Regions from separate parts of the Sporosarcina sp. P1 genome, predicted to be linked through region 2. Evidence: riboswitches for the same ligand, from Rfam matches in the RefSeq annotation. Region 2 holds a riboswitch; the other holds the start of a gene.

Region 1 (6,807 bases), on a different contig from region 2:
TCCTGCGATTGCGCTTGGGATTATGGGGATTTATTGATGGTGTTCGCAAACGGTACCAGGTCCCCACACAACTTCTAAACTATTCAGACAACTCAGCGTATCGCGCCAAAAGACTTCTAATCCAGTACATTAGAAGTCTTTTGGTATTTCATTATATTGAGATTAAGGGAACGCTTCTAGAATATCCTTACTTTTCTGGCGGTTCAAAATATCCTCTATGTCCATCAAACAATAATGCACGTAGGCTTCTGTAGTTTTCTCGAATGGTTGAGGTAAGCAGTGTGGGAGTTTAGATGTATCAAGATACGAATAAGGTGACGGTGCAGAAGAGTGATAGTAGGGGAATGTGCTGAATGGATAATCAGCCAAATGCTTGACCAAAGGTGTTTTTGTTGTGATCGGATTGCGGTGAATATAGCGGCTTACAGCGAGCATTGCGTATGGAGATTTTACTTCTTTAGAATAATATCGGCCCTGATAAAGTTGTCCAATATATCCATAACGTTTAGAGTAATAATCGCTGTATTTTCGATTGATATGCCGCATGATTTTAGATAGGCTGTCTTCAGATTGAAGTAGAATATGATAGTGATTGGTCATGATACAGAACGCGAAAATTGTGAATTGATAATAGATAGATGCATGGCCTATGCATCGCATCAGATGCCACATATCATCTTCCGTGTTGTAGATGTTCTGTCGGTTATTGCCGCGCATGACGACATGGTAGTTTGCATTCGGCCTCCAATTCCGTTTACGTCTTGCCATTAACCTCTCCTCCTATTATTTTGTGAATATATTGAGTATAGTGGAGAAGTTTTATTTTGGTCAAAAGAGTGAAATTGAATTTTGGAAAATGGAAAGTGCGTACGAATAACGTTATAGGTTTGAAGAATTGAATTTTTGCAGCTGTTACAGTAGAAGAATTTAATTCCTGAATGAATTGTGCTTGAATTGTGTTCGAATTGTGTGTGGACCTGGTACTGTGTCGTATCACAGCCGAATTGTGTTCGAATTGTGTGAGGACCTGGTACTGTGTCGTATCACAGCCGAATTGTGTTCGAATTGTGTGAGGACCTGGTACTGTGTCGGTGTCACAGCCAAATTGTGTTCGAATTGTGTGAGGACCTGGTACTGTGTCGGTGTCAAAGCCGAATTGTGTTCGAATTGTGTGAGGACCTGGTACCGTATCGTATCACAGCTGAATTGTGTTCGAATTGTGTGAGGACCTGGTACCGTATCGTATCACAGCCAAATTGAGTTCGAATTGTGTGTGGACCTGGTACTGTGTCGGTGTCACAGCCGAATTGTGTTCGAATTGTGTGAGGACCTGGTACCGTGTCGTAGAACCTGGCACCGTATCGAATGAATCAAAAAGCTGCTACGAGACGACCATATCATACGGTCGACTCGCAGCAGCTTAAAGTGGTTTCTATATATGGATCAAAGGCCGATTGCGGATTGGTTTCGAAGCGCTAGAAGGTCTTTTAACGATTCTACTTGTTCGTCAGGCAACGCAATCATCGGTAAACGAACGCCACCAACCGGTACGCCCGTCAAGTTCAGCGCGGCTTTTGTAGGAGAAGGGTTCGGTGCAGCGAACATCGCTTGCATGATCGGCAATAGGCCACGATAAATGGTAGCAGCTTGCTTGGTATTGCCGGTCTTGAAGTGGTGCACCATTTCTTGCATTTCATTTCCTATAATATGAGCAGAAACCGACACAATGCCGGCGCCGCCAATAGCGAGTACAGGAAGTGTAGACGCATCATCACCTGTGTAGACAAAGAAGTCATCTCCGGTATGTTCAATGATCGCCGCAACGGCTTCTAGATCACCACTTGCTTCTTTGACAGACGTAATATTCGATACGTTGTTTGCCAATCGGATAATCGTTTCGGGCAACATATTCACGGCACTACGTCCTGGGATGTTATACAGCATGACCGGTAATGTAGTCGTTTGTGCAATCGTCTTGAAGTGCTGGTACAACCCTTCTTGACAAGGCTTATTATAATACGGGACGACAAGCATAATTCCGTCGACGCCAGCTTCTTCTGCTTGGATCGTCAAGTCGATGGATTCTCTTGTACTGTTTGTTCCTGTACCTGCAATAACTGGCGCGCGACCTGCAACGGTTTGCACAGTGAATTTGAATAGTTCTACTTTCTCTTGTGCAGTAAGAGTAGGGGATTCTCCTGTCGTACCTGCGACAACTAGTGCGTCTGTTCCATTGGCTAGTAAGTGATTGATTAAGTTTTGTGTTGCTGGGTAATCGATGTCTCCTCTTTCATCAAACGGAGTAACCATCGCTGTCATAATTGATCCGAAATTCATTATTCTCCACATCCTATCATTTTATTAAAAAACATAGAGGTGGGGGCGGTACGTAATTGAACGCAAAAAGCAACAACGAGGGCTCGCTGTTGCGTTGAAATAATGAATTATTTCTTTGCACGAGATAGCCCACCATATAGTTTCCTATATGACAATCCTGCACTTGTTCAGTCCAGAATCAGCTTGGAGATCATGAGTGTCTCGCCGCTTCGGCAAATTCCCCTTTCCACAATCTTCACAGAACCTCATGATTCTCTGATTGTGTACTAATGGTTTTTGCGCCTCTATCCTTACTCCGAAATTATCGAAATAAGTGAAAGTTTAATTAATCCCTACTCTACTTGTTATCTGAAGAAATAGCAACCTTAACATTTCTAGATGAATGTTCTGTCTATCGATGCCACTTCGTGCAACAATGGGTCAACAAGTGTACGAAAGTCGCCTCATTCCTTCGACAATTCACTGCCCAGTATTGTGTTAGCCTCCAAAAAGTGCTATCTTATCAGTATAATAGCCTAAGGGTAAACTGGGCTTTTCTTGCTTGATTTATGCATTACATAAGTTTTCTGAAAAGGGGAATTCGATGAGTACTATACATGAGTCCGCGAATAACAGGCCGGAAGAGTTACAGCGCATATTGGATAAAGAATTATTACAGTTGGAGAAAATTACGATTGAAGATTTCGAAGTAGATCCTATCGAGAAGCCCGTCACACAAGAAGATTTAAAGCAATTTCAGCAATTTACATCGACGAGTTTTCGCTCCCTAGAAGAATTGTTGGAGAGCAATCAAGCCGTCTTGCCCGTTGATGAGGCCATCACGCGTTTGCAAGATGAAGCATTGCAAGACCGCGTCCAAATGGCAAAACGCGCGGTGCAAATCTTTAGTTTATTTGAAGACGTGCGTCAAACGGTTGATCCTGCATCTGTCGATTTACTTGCACAATTGGATGCTGTGATGGATCAAGCGCAGCTCTTACTTGAAGAAATCGGTATAACAGAGTTACCGGTGTACGATGAGTATTTCGATGAAAGCTATATGGAAGCGGTTGGCACTATACCCGAAGAAGAAGCACAAGGGATCGAGCGTTTTAAAGTGGCGGCTGTATTCCGCAGAGCCTTTTCAATAGAAGGTCAAGTCATTCAAGATGCACAAGTGAAAACGGTTTCGTAAAAGGAGGAACGTTTATGACGAGCATAACAATTGATCAATGGGTGAGTCACTACGTACGCCCGTTTAGTAGGTGGAGGTGATTCAATGAGTTCATTTACTAACGTTCCTATGCTAATTCAGCAAATGCAACAAGAGATACGACAGAAACGTTACACGATGGCACTTGATACGATACGGGAATTGGAAAAGTTGAATGTTAGCCGCAAGCAGATTCTGTGGCATAAAGCGTTGCTTGAGAGTAAGGTCGGAAATTTGCATGTGGCATTAGCTTACCTGAAGGAACTAGATAGCGACGAGTCACATGCCATTAAATTGAAGCAAACGATTACCGACAATTGGGACACGTATACGCAGGTCATCGATGAATACAACCATGCAGTGTCGGAAATTCAGCTAGGATTTGGTGAAAACGCACTACATATTATTGATCACGCGATTCAGCTGGCAGGAAAACTGCCCGTCCCGATTGAATTATATCGTATGAAAACGGTCTTGTTGGCGCGTTATGAAAGCGGTACTTTATCTCGTTATACGGCGGGGCTACCTTTGTATGTACTCGACGATCCGACTATCAAACGTGCTGTGGCGGCAGAACCTCCACGTCCAGATATCGCACGACCGGTTCCTAAGCCTAGGCGCAAACGTAAGCTGAAAAAAGAGGCGGTAGTACTATTCGCTAGTATTGCGACCGTGCTGTTAGTATTTTTCGTCTGGTTACTAGCGAATCTACTGACACAGCCTGAAACCGCTACGGAGTCACCCACTACAGCACCGGTGAAAAAACCGGCTATTACGGAGACTGTGTCTAAGAAAGAAGAGCCGGTTGAAAAAAGAGTAGAAGAGGTAGAGCCGAAAGAAGAAACGGAGCTTGCATTCGTTTCAAATGAAGCAGCGAATATGTATTATAATGAAGGCTATAGGCAATTCGTAAAGGAAGACTTCCCAGCAGCTGTTGCGTATTTAGAATACGCTGTGCGCACGGAAGAAAGTGATTACTTCACGGACGATGCATCGTACTTCCTAGCTTCGAGTTATTTACGTGAGCAGAAGTATGAAGATGTCGTGGAGGTCGCGAAAGCATTCAGTAAAGAACAAGATGTGAATTATATGGAATCACCTTACCGAGAAGGGATTCGTCTTCAGGAAAGCCGTGCTTTGTGGCAGCTCGGTGAAGAGGCACAAGCGGTTTCGATTTTGGACGAATTGATCAACAAGCCCGATGAAGACTGGGTAACGTATGAAGCAAGGGCTATGAAGAAGTTTGTAGTAGAAGGCGAGAGTGGGGATGACGAAGAAGCTAGCTGAGTTAGCTTGTGACCGCGCTACACCACAAAAACAGGAGCAATCCACGAAGTCAGCTGACTTCGCGGGTTGCTCCTTCTTTCATTCTTGTGATTTAATCAACTCAATATTATGCTTCTCCCACTCGGTCATTTTTCCATCGAAGGATGGATTCGGTTTGTACCAAGACTGTGAGCCAAAGTAGTTCTGCAGTTCTTTTGATTTGAATACATAGCCGTGCCGTGCATAGATTTCATTGCGCGCTAAACGTAAATCATCCTTTGACAGTCCTTTTAAATCGGAAGTATCGAGGAAGACATCACCGCTGTACGAGATGATGAAATGGTCGTTTGAACCACCAGCTGGTACTTCTTTAATCACTTCTTTGACAATTACCGTTTCGACAGGTTCTTCTTTTACGACGTCGTTTTGCACGACTGGCAAATCGTTGTCGGTTTCTGTATTGGTTGCGATCGCCAATTCTTTGATCGAATCAAAAGCGAGATGAACCGATTGCTTCGCTCCGAATACGTTTGCTTGAATTTCTTCGCGCACGCTTTCATCATTCAAAGTGGTCGTCATTTTGATTGGATATATCCCTGCCATATACGGGCCAAATTCTGCTTGTTCTTTACTTTTTTTGATATAGCCCATCTCTGTATCATGAATTGACAGGACGGTTTCCTCCCCGATAGATTTCACTTTGAGAATATAGCCCGTCGGATTGATCGTATAGCGCGGGAAGAGGCCGAATCGTTTTCCTGTTATGCGCATGGAGAACATGCCTTCGTCGGTCTTTTCTTTTAAATTAGTTTCTACTACTTGAACGATAGAAGGGTTTTTTTCCACCAATGTAAGCAATGCTCCAATACTTTCTGCGTTGATTGAAATACGACTATCTTTCGGCACAATCAATTCATGCAAAGCATCATGATCCTGCTCGATCAGCGCTGAAATAAAGTGCTCAGTTGTTGCCTTACGACCGTATTTGGTTTCCATAGCGTAATAGCTTGTAATCGCGACTAGCACAATAGCTAGTAATAAAACCGGGTACACTGGTGTTTTCAGTAACGACCGTTTTTTATTGGAATAGCGTGATGCCAGAAATGCTTTGCAGTGTGTGCAGTACTCTTGCTGTTTTCTATTCATTTCATTACATATCGGACATTTTTTCATATAAATTCTCCTACTTCATGCTATGGCTCTCTCTTTTAAAATGAGTATAGATACCAATGTAGTCAAGATTATACTATGACTGACGGGATTATTCTAGACGTAAGGCAGGTAGTGGCATAAAGGAAGTAGGGCGTAGAGTATTTAGGAAAGTGGGTTTCTCAAAATACCTCATGTAAAGTAGTCCTATCTAACGTATAGGATGTATGAAGATGGTAAATGGTGAGTTATAATGGTTTAAAAGAATCCCATATTGCTAAAGTGTGACAGGGAAGAAAAGAGGGTCGAATGAAAAGGCAGCATCATCTACTTTTGATTATATGCATTGGATGGATGGCGGTATTTGGTTTACAAGAAATAGTCAGTGCGGAAGTGATTTCAAATGAGTTACTGGTAGAGTATGAAAATAATCGCCAAACGTTTTCTATAGATGAAAACTTATCGGGTGTAGAAAACCGCGAAACTATTACAGACGAAGTGGAGTTATGGAGCTTTACAGATTCTGCTGAGATGCTTCTGATGAAGGAACAACTTCTCGAAGATCCAAATGTTTTACATATTGAACCGAATTATGAGCGCTCTTCACATGTCGTATTCAACGATCCTCTTCTTGTGAAGCAGTGGTGGATTCCACAACTAAAGCTGCAGTTGATGTGGTCTAGAGTGCAAGAGCAAAAGAAAAATACCGTCGTAGCCGTCATTGATTCTGGTATTGATCTATATCATGAAGATTTACAAGGGCGAATACAGCCAGGCGGTTATAATTTTTACGCAGATAATACGAATGTTCAGGACGTCAACGGCCATGGAACCGCAATCGCAGGCGTCATTGCGGCTAGGGC
Region 2 (6,807 bases):
TTGAGAAACAGACAGAAGAAGTATTTGTCATCTTTAATAATAACTCCGGCCAGCATGCCGCGAAAAACGCCAAACAATTTGCAGGATTACTCAACATAGAATATGGTCAGCCTCTCACCAAGCAAATGGATTTGTTTGAGGAGGATCACTAATGGAGTTTGTTGTACTTGCTTTCATTGGTTTAGCATCGGGGATTATCGGTTCGATTGCTGGCCTGGGTGGCGGAACAATTTTGGTTCCTGTCACATTATTTGTCGGATTAAATTTAGGAATGATACCTGATATTACACCACAAAGTGTAGTGGGCTTGTCGGTCATCATGATGATTGCGAACGGACTTGGATCGACACTGTCCTATATGAAAGTAAAGACAATTGATTATCGTAGTGCCATTTTATTTTTCGCTGCGAGTATACCTGGGATCGTACTCGGTGCGCTAGTCAATAAAAGCGTAAGTTTGTCTTCATTTAATTTATATTTTGGTATATTGCTCATTGTTTTATCTACACTGTTATTAACGAGGAAATATTTGAAACCGATTAGATGGTTTGTGGACAACGGAAAAAAGATCAAATTTACTGATCCCCAAGGTAAAACGCATATCTATGGATACCCAATTTGGTTTGCTATCCTATTGGCGTTGTTCATTGGATTTACATCGGGGTTATTCGGAATTGGTGGCGGTACGATGATCGTGCCGGCAATGATTTTACTCTTCTTGTTCCCGCCACATGTGGCTGTCGCGACATCCATGCTGATGGTATTTTTATCAGCAATCGTCAATTCGATTTCGCATATTTCACTCGGTCATGTGCCGTGGCTCTATACGATTCCTGTTGTGCCGGGAGCCTATTTCGGTGGAATGCTCGGAGCCTATTTAAATAGCAAAATGAAATCAGAGACATTAGTTTTAGTCATACGCATCATTTTACTCGTCTTTGGACTACATTCCATTTATGAGGGGATTTGGGGTTGACACATATGAAGGAAACAGTAGCGACGATTCATATTTATCATACGAATGACATCCATAGTCATTTCGAAAATTGGCCGCAAATTCATCACTTTCTTAAAAAGCGGAAGCAACTAGCGGAAGCCAATGGGGAGTCTTATTTTCTATTTGATATTGGAGACCATATTGATCGGTCACATCCGTTTACCGAAGGAACAGAAGGTAAAGGAAATATCGAATTATTAAACGACGCAGGATATGACGCAGTAACGATTGGCAATAATGAAGGAATCACCATGTCTAAGGAAGCGCTGAATAGATTATATGAAGACGCGCACTTTGATGTAATGCTCTGCAACTTGACTGAACTGGATGGTAAGCTGCCGTACTGGGCGAAAACGTCCAAGGTATATGAGACTACAGAAGGTGTGCGCGTCGGTGTCATAGGTGCCACGGCGCCATACTACGCGTTTTATGAACAACTTGGCTGGAGCGTAGGCGAACCGCACACGGCGTTGCAGGAAATGGCACGCAACTTGCGTCCGCAATGCGATGTCATCGTTTGTCTTTCGCATTTAGGCATCAATGAAGACCGTCTTTTGGCTGCGCAATGTCCGGAAATCGATGTGATTTTAGGTGCACACACGCATCATTTATTACAACATGGTGAATGGATCGATGACACATTACTTGCGGCAGCAGAAAAGTTTGGTCATTATGTCGGTCATGTTCAAGTCGATATAGACCGTATGACAGGTCAAGTCGTTCATATGAAAGCAGAGGTTTTTCCAACACAGATGATGGAAATGTCAGAAGCGGATATTGAACAAGTGAATAGCTTATTTGCTAAAGGAGAAGAGGCTCTAGAAGCTCCAGTATTTTATAATCCTGCACCATTATCACAGCGCTTAACAGGAGATAGTCCATTATCGTCGCTGTTTGGTCGCGCATTACTTACGTATCTCGATGCCGACTGTGCACTATTCAATGCAGGGATTTTCCTTGGTAGTTTAGGTAAAGGGTGGGTGACGAAAGGGGATTTGCATTCTTTATTGCCACACCCTATCAATCCTTGCCTTATCCATCTGGATGGTGCTGATTTGTTGACGATCTACGAGGAGTCACTTGATCCAAAGTGGACAGAACTTCCGATAAGAGGTTTAGGATTTCGTGGTACGCTGATGGGTAGCATGATACATGAACATTTATACCGCAACATGGACGGAAAATTATTTGCAGGCAATCGTTTGGTGGAGCCTGGTGAAATGTATACGTTGGCCACACTTGATATGTTCACGTTCGGCTTTTTCTATCCGTTATTAAAGGAAGCGAAAAAAGAATATATCATGCCAGAAATGATTCGCGATATTCTCGGTTGGTATGGAAGAAAATATTTCAATGAGCGCTAGTTATGTCCGCCTCTTATTTCGCATAATGTGAAGTAGGAGGCGTTTTCATGCGGTTTTATACGAATCAGAAACGACCAAAGAAATTTAATTATGGCAAAACTATACTGCGCTTTGTCATCCCGACAATTTTGGTGGGAGTGGCGATATTTTTCTATACGGTCAATAAACAGTTAACGCCAATCTATACACAATATGCCGAAGTGCAAACGCAGAAAATAGCTAGTCACGTTATCAGTCAAGCTATTAAAAATCGGTCCACGAGTGTCTACGATGTTAATGAAATTATCGAAAATATTCCCGATAATACGACAGATACGGTGACGACTAAATTTAACGCAGAAATCATCAGCCAAGTCATGTCAGAAATTCATCAACTCGTAGAAGATCATCTAGAGCGTGCTGAAGGCGGAGATTTGGATATGTTACCGCCACTCGGAGATCTCGAGTATAATCCAGATCGCATGCAAAAAGAACAAGGTATCGTGTTCTTCGTTCCACTTGGGCAAGCGACGAATATACCGCTAATCGGTAACTTGGGACCGAAAATCCCTATACGTTTTCATGTCGTGGGTGATGTACATGCGAACGTTGAAACAAATATACGGGAATTCGGCATTAACAATGCGTATGTAGAAGTGAATCTGATGTTGCAAGTGAATGTACAGATCATAGTTCCGCTAGCGACAAGTAAGAGTGTCGTAGAACAGGAAATTCCTATCGCAATGGGATTAATTAGAGGGAAAGTACCTCAAATCTATTCGAAAGGAGAGCAAACGCCAGCACAAATCGAAGTCCCACTTGAGAAGACGGAGTAAATGGGTGTTGTGAACAATGTCGATTATTGCTACACTAAGAATAGAAGAATATCGAGACTTACGTAGAGGCTGCATAGTTTATGAGTACCTGGCGAGAGAGTGACATCTATGACCGCGAGCGAAAGGAGGCAATGCCGAAGTTTGAGAAGAGTCAACTTCTCAAGTTGGGGTCATTTCGAAGAGGAATGACACTGTCATACAGCGATAAATGTATGGAGAGCTACAGTTGCCAATTGTACTGCGATTTATTTAATACTTTGCTTTGACCAATTGACTGGCCGACTCCTACACGTATGCTACTGCCTGTGGGGTTGGCTTTTTTATCGGGAAATTTTGGAATTACAAGATAGTATCTGCTTTCCACTCTTCGAAAGATCTTCTGCATTTCGATATCATCTAGCAACTAGAAAGAGGAGGAATTACAATGATCGGAACATGGGTCTCTATTTTGCCTCCTATTATCGCCATCGTGATGGTGTTAGTGACAAGGAGAGTATTATTATCATTAGGAGCGGGAATTGTTACAGCGGCTTTACTGTTAGCGAACTTTGCTCCATTTGAGACACTGAAAGGTATATGGAAGGCCATGACAGTTTCATTTTGGGATGGCGGGCTTAATACATACAATATATTTATTATGCTATTTCTATTATTACTAGGTGTCATTACGGCATTCGTCAGTCTATCTGGAGGAAGCGCTGCATTTGCGCGCTGGGCAGTTACTCGTATCCGTACAAAACGTGGAGCCAAGCTGTTGACGATGGGGCTTGGGATTGCAATTTTTGTGGATGACTATTTCAATGCTTTGGCAGTTGGACAAATTGCGAGACCAATTACAGATCAGCACAAAATCTCTCGTGCGAAATTGGCCTATTTCATCGACTCTACGTCGGCACCCATCTGTGTCGTGTCGCCCATCTCAAGCTGGGGCGCATTCTTAATTGGACAACTTGCGCTTATTTTAGGTACAACGGCAGCGGTGAGCTATTCACCATTAACTGCATTCGTTTTGATGGCGCCGATGAACTTCTATGTCATTGCGACATTGTCCATGGTCTTCTTCTTTGCTTGGACGAATAATGACTTCTTTGAGATGAAGAAGCATGAAGATCGCGCCATGAACAAAGGTGAACTATATGACCCAAGTAAAGAAATACCAGGTCAGTTGAAAGAAGAATTCCCTGAGCATACGCATGGAAAAGTTCGTGATTTGGTTGCGCCGATCTTGACGTTAATTGCGGTGACACTCGGCATGATGATTTTCACGGGCTATAAAGAAGCAGGCGTTTTCGATATTTGGGCAATATTTGAAAATACTGATGTACCGTTCTCTCTAGTAATTGGTGGTGTTACAGCTACTTTGCTAGCTATGTTGTTATATATTCTACAAATGAAAAAGAACGAAACTGCAAGTGTATCATGGATGGGCCGTGCATTGATTAGCGGAGTGAGAGCGATGATGCCTGCTATTCTTATTTTGATTTTCGCTTGGGGATTGACTGAACTAATCGCTTCCCTCGATACAGGTCTATTCCTTTCTACGATGGTAGAGCGTATGAATATTCCTGTCACTTTCCTTCCGGTATTGATCTTCGTATTAGCAGGATTAATGGCGTTCTCGACAGGCACTTCATGGGGTTCTTTCGGTATTTTGATGCCAATTGCGGGTACGATCATGGTCAATGCAGCACCTGAACTATTATTACCGGCATTGGCGGCAGTACTTGCAGGCGCGGTATTTGGTGATCACTGTTCACCGATTTCTGATACGACTATACTTTCTTCTACTGGAGCGGGTTGTAACCATATGGATCACGTATCCACACAGTTACCTTATGCGCTTGTCGCAGCTGGTGTAGCTGCAATTGGGTACATCGTTCTCGGAGTGACTGGTTCTGTCTGGATCGGTTTAGTAGCTGTTATTATTACTCTGATAGTTTTATTTACGTATTTGAGCACTAAAGGTAAGAAACGTTCAGAACAAATAGCATAGTTTCCCTTTTAGACTAAGAGTGATAATTACTTCATTCTTAGTCTAAATTTGTTTTGACATCTCTAATTGGGCTGTTTATACTAAATATACAGAACTAAAGTTGTCAGAATAAATTGAATGGTGAAAGTTTTGTAAAATAACAAAAGAGAGGTGAAGTTGTATGGAGAATCGTTCACAGTGGGGAACGAGAGCTGGCTTTATATTGGCTGCAGTGGGGTCGGCTGTAGGACTCGGAAACATTTGGCGCTTTCCTTATGTCGCCTATGAAAATGGCGGCGGCGCATTTTTTATCCCGTACTTATTTGCACTTTTAACAGCAGGTATTCCGATTCTGATCATGGAATTCACGATTGGTCATAAATACCGTGGATCAGCCCCACTATCATTCTTCCGTTTGAATGGTAAAAAAGCTGAGTTTCTAGGTTGGTGGGGGATTTTTGTATCCTTCGTTATTTCTACCTATTATGCCGTAATCATTGCATGGGCCATGAAATATACCGTCTACTCATTTAGTTTATCGTGGGGAAAAGACCCGGAAGGATTCTTCTTTGGAGACGTTCTGAGCTTAGCCGATAACCCTGGGGAAGTTGGAGGACTCGTTGGAGGCGTAGTACTACCATTGCTCCTTGTCTGGGTGATTTGTTACATCATCTTAATTGGCGGAGTCAAGAAAGGGATTGAGTTGGCGAATCGGATATTTATTCCTGTTCTTTTCCTACTCTTCTTATTTGTCGTCATCCGTGCCATCACACTTGATGGAGCCATGATTGGACTGGATGCGTTCTTTAAACCAGACGTCGATAAATTACTGAACCCCCGTGTATGGGTTGCAGCATATGGACATATCTTCTTTAGTTTATCGATCGCATTTGCAATTATGATCACGTATTCTAGTTATTTACCGAAGAAATCGGATATTACAAATAACGCCTTTATTACAGGTTTTGCCAACTCTTCTGTCGAGTTATTGGCAGGTATCGGAGTGTTTGCCGTACTAGGATTCATGGCAACAAATCAAGGAGTAGATGTAGCAGACGTTGCTACTGCAGGTGTAGGGCTTGCATTCGTCGTGTTCCCTGAAATTATTAATCAAATGCCAGGATTAAATGGCCTGTTCGGTGCATTCTTCTTCCTGTCACTGACACTTGCTGGTATCACATCACTCATCTCGATTTGTGAAACGTACATTGCAGGTATGTCAGATAAATTCAATATTTCAAGACGTCGCTCGGTGACGATCGGTATTGGACTGTCAGCAGTCATCTCCATGCTGTATGCAACGAACGGGGGGTTATACTTCCTAGACGTGGCAGATTACTTCATCAACCAATTTGGTATCGCAGTCATCGGTTTAGTGGAAGTTATCTTACTAGCTTGGGTGTTCAGAAAACTCGGACTGTTCGAACAGCATGCGAATGCAGTATCAGATATTCGTCTCGGCTGGTGGTGGAAAGTATCGTTATCATTCATCACACCGTTAGTATTGGGTACGATGTTATTCTTCCTGATTAAAGACAATATTGCAGAAAACTATGAAGGGTATCCTACATCGTTCTTATGGACGATTGGCTGGCCGGTAGCAATTGGCGCATTCGTGATGTCGATCGTTTTCACCTCATTAAAATGGAAAGACAACAC

Evidence for each region. A riboswitch is a leader RNA that binds a small molecule or an ion and turns the genes downstream of it on or off. The one in region 2 is predicted to bind lysine.
Region 1: linked by a shared signal. The riboswitch ahead of dapA (4-hydroxy-tetrahydrodipicolinate synthase) and the one ahead of CSV73_RS13980 (Na+/H+ antiporter NhaC family protein) in region 2 are both predicted to bind lysine.

Annotation. Positions count from the first base shown of each region.
Region 1 covers NZ_PDYS01000007.1:127,317-134,123, forward strand. The annotation lists gene CSV73_RS09235 (GntP family permease) at 1-37, shown strand, start outside; gene CSV73_RS09240 (transposase) at 163-768, opposite strand; gene dapA (4-hydroxy-tetrahydrodipicolinate synthase) at 1,444-2,337, opposite strand; lysine riboswitch at 2,455-2,632, opposite strand; gene grpE (nucleotide exchange factor GrpE) at 2,921-3,511, shown strand; gene CSV73_RS09255 (tetratricopeptide repeat protein) at 3,596-4,816, shown strand; gene CSV73_RS09260 (YARHG domain-containing protein) at 4,895-5,968, opposite strand; gene CSV73_RS09265 (S8 family peptidase) at 6,254-6,807, shown strand, end outside.
Region 2 covers NZ_PDYS01000018.1:14,205-21,011, forward strand. The annotation lists gene CSV73_RS13960 (DUF72 domain-containing protein) at 1-152, shown strand, start outside; gene CSV73_RS13965 (sulfite exporter TauE/SafE family protein) at 152-976, shown strand; gene CSV73_RS13970 (bifunctional metallophosphatase/5'-nucleotidase) at 982-2,361, shown strand; gene yunB (sporulation protein YunB) at 2,409-3,176, shown strand; lysine riboswitch at 3,232-3,407, shown strand; gene CSV73_RS13980 (Na+/H+ antiporter NhaC family protein) at 3,601-5,169, shown strand; gene CSV73_RS13985 (sodium-dependent transporter) at 5,330-6,807, shown strand, end outside.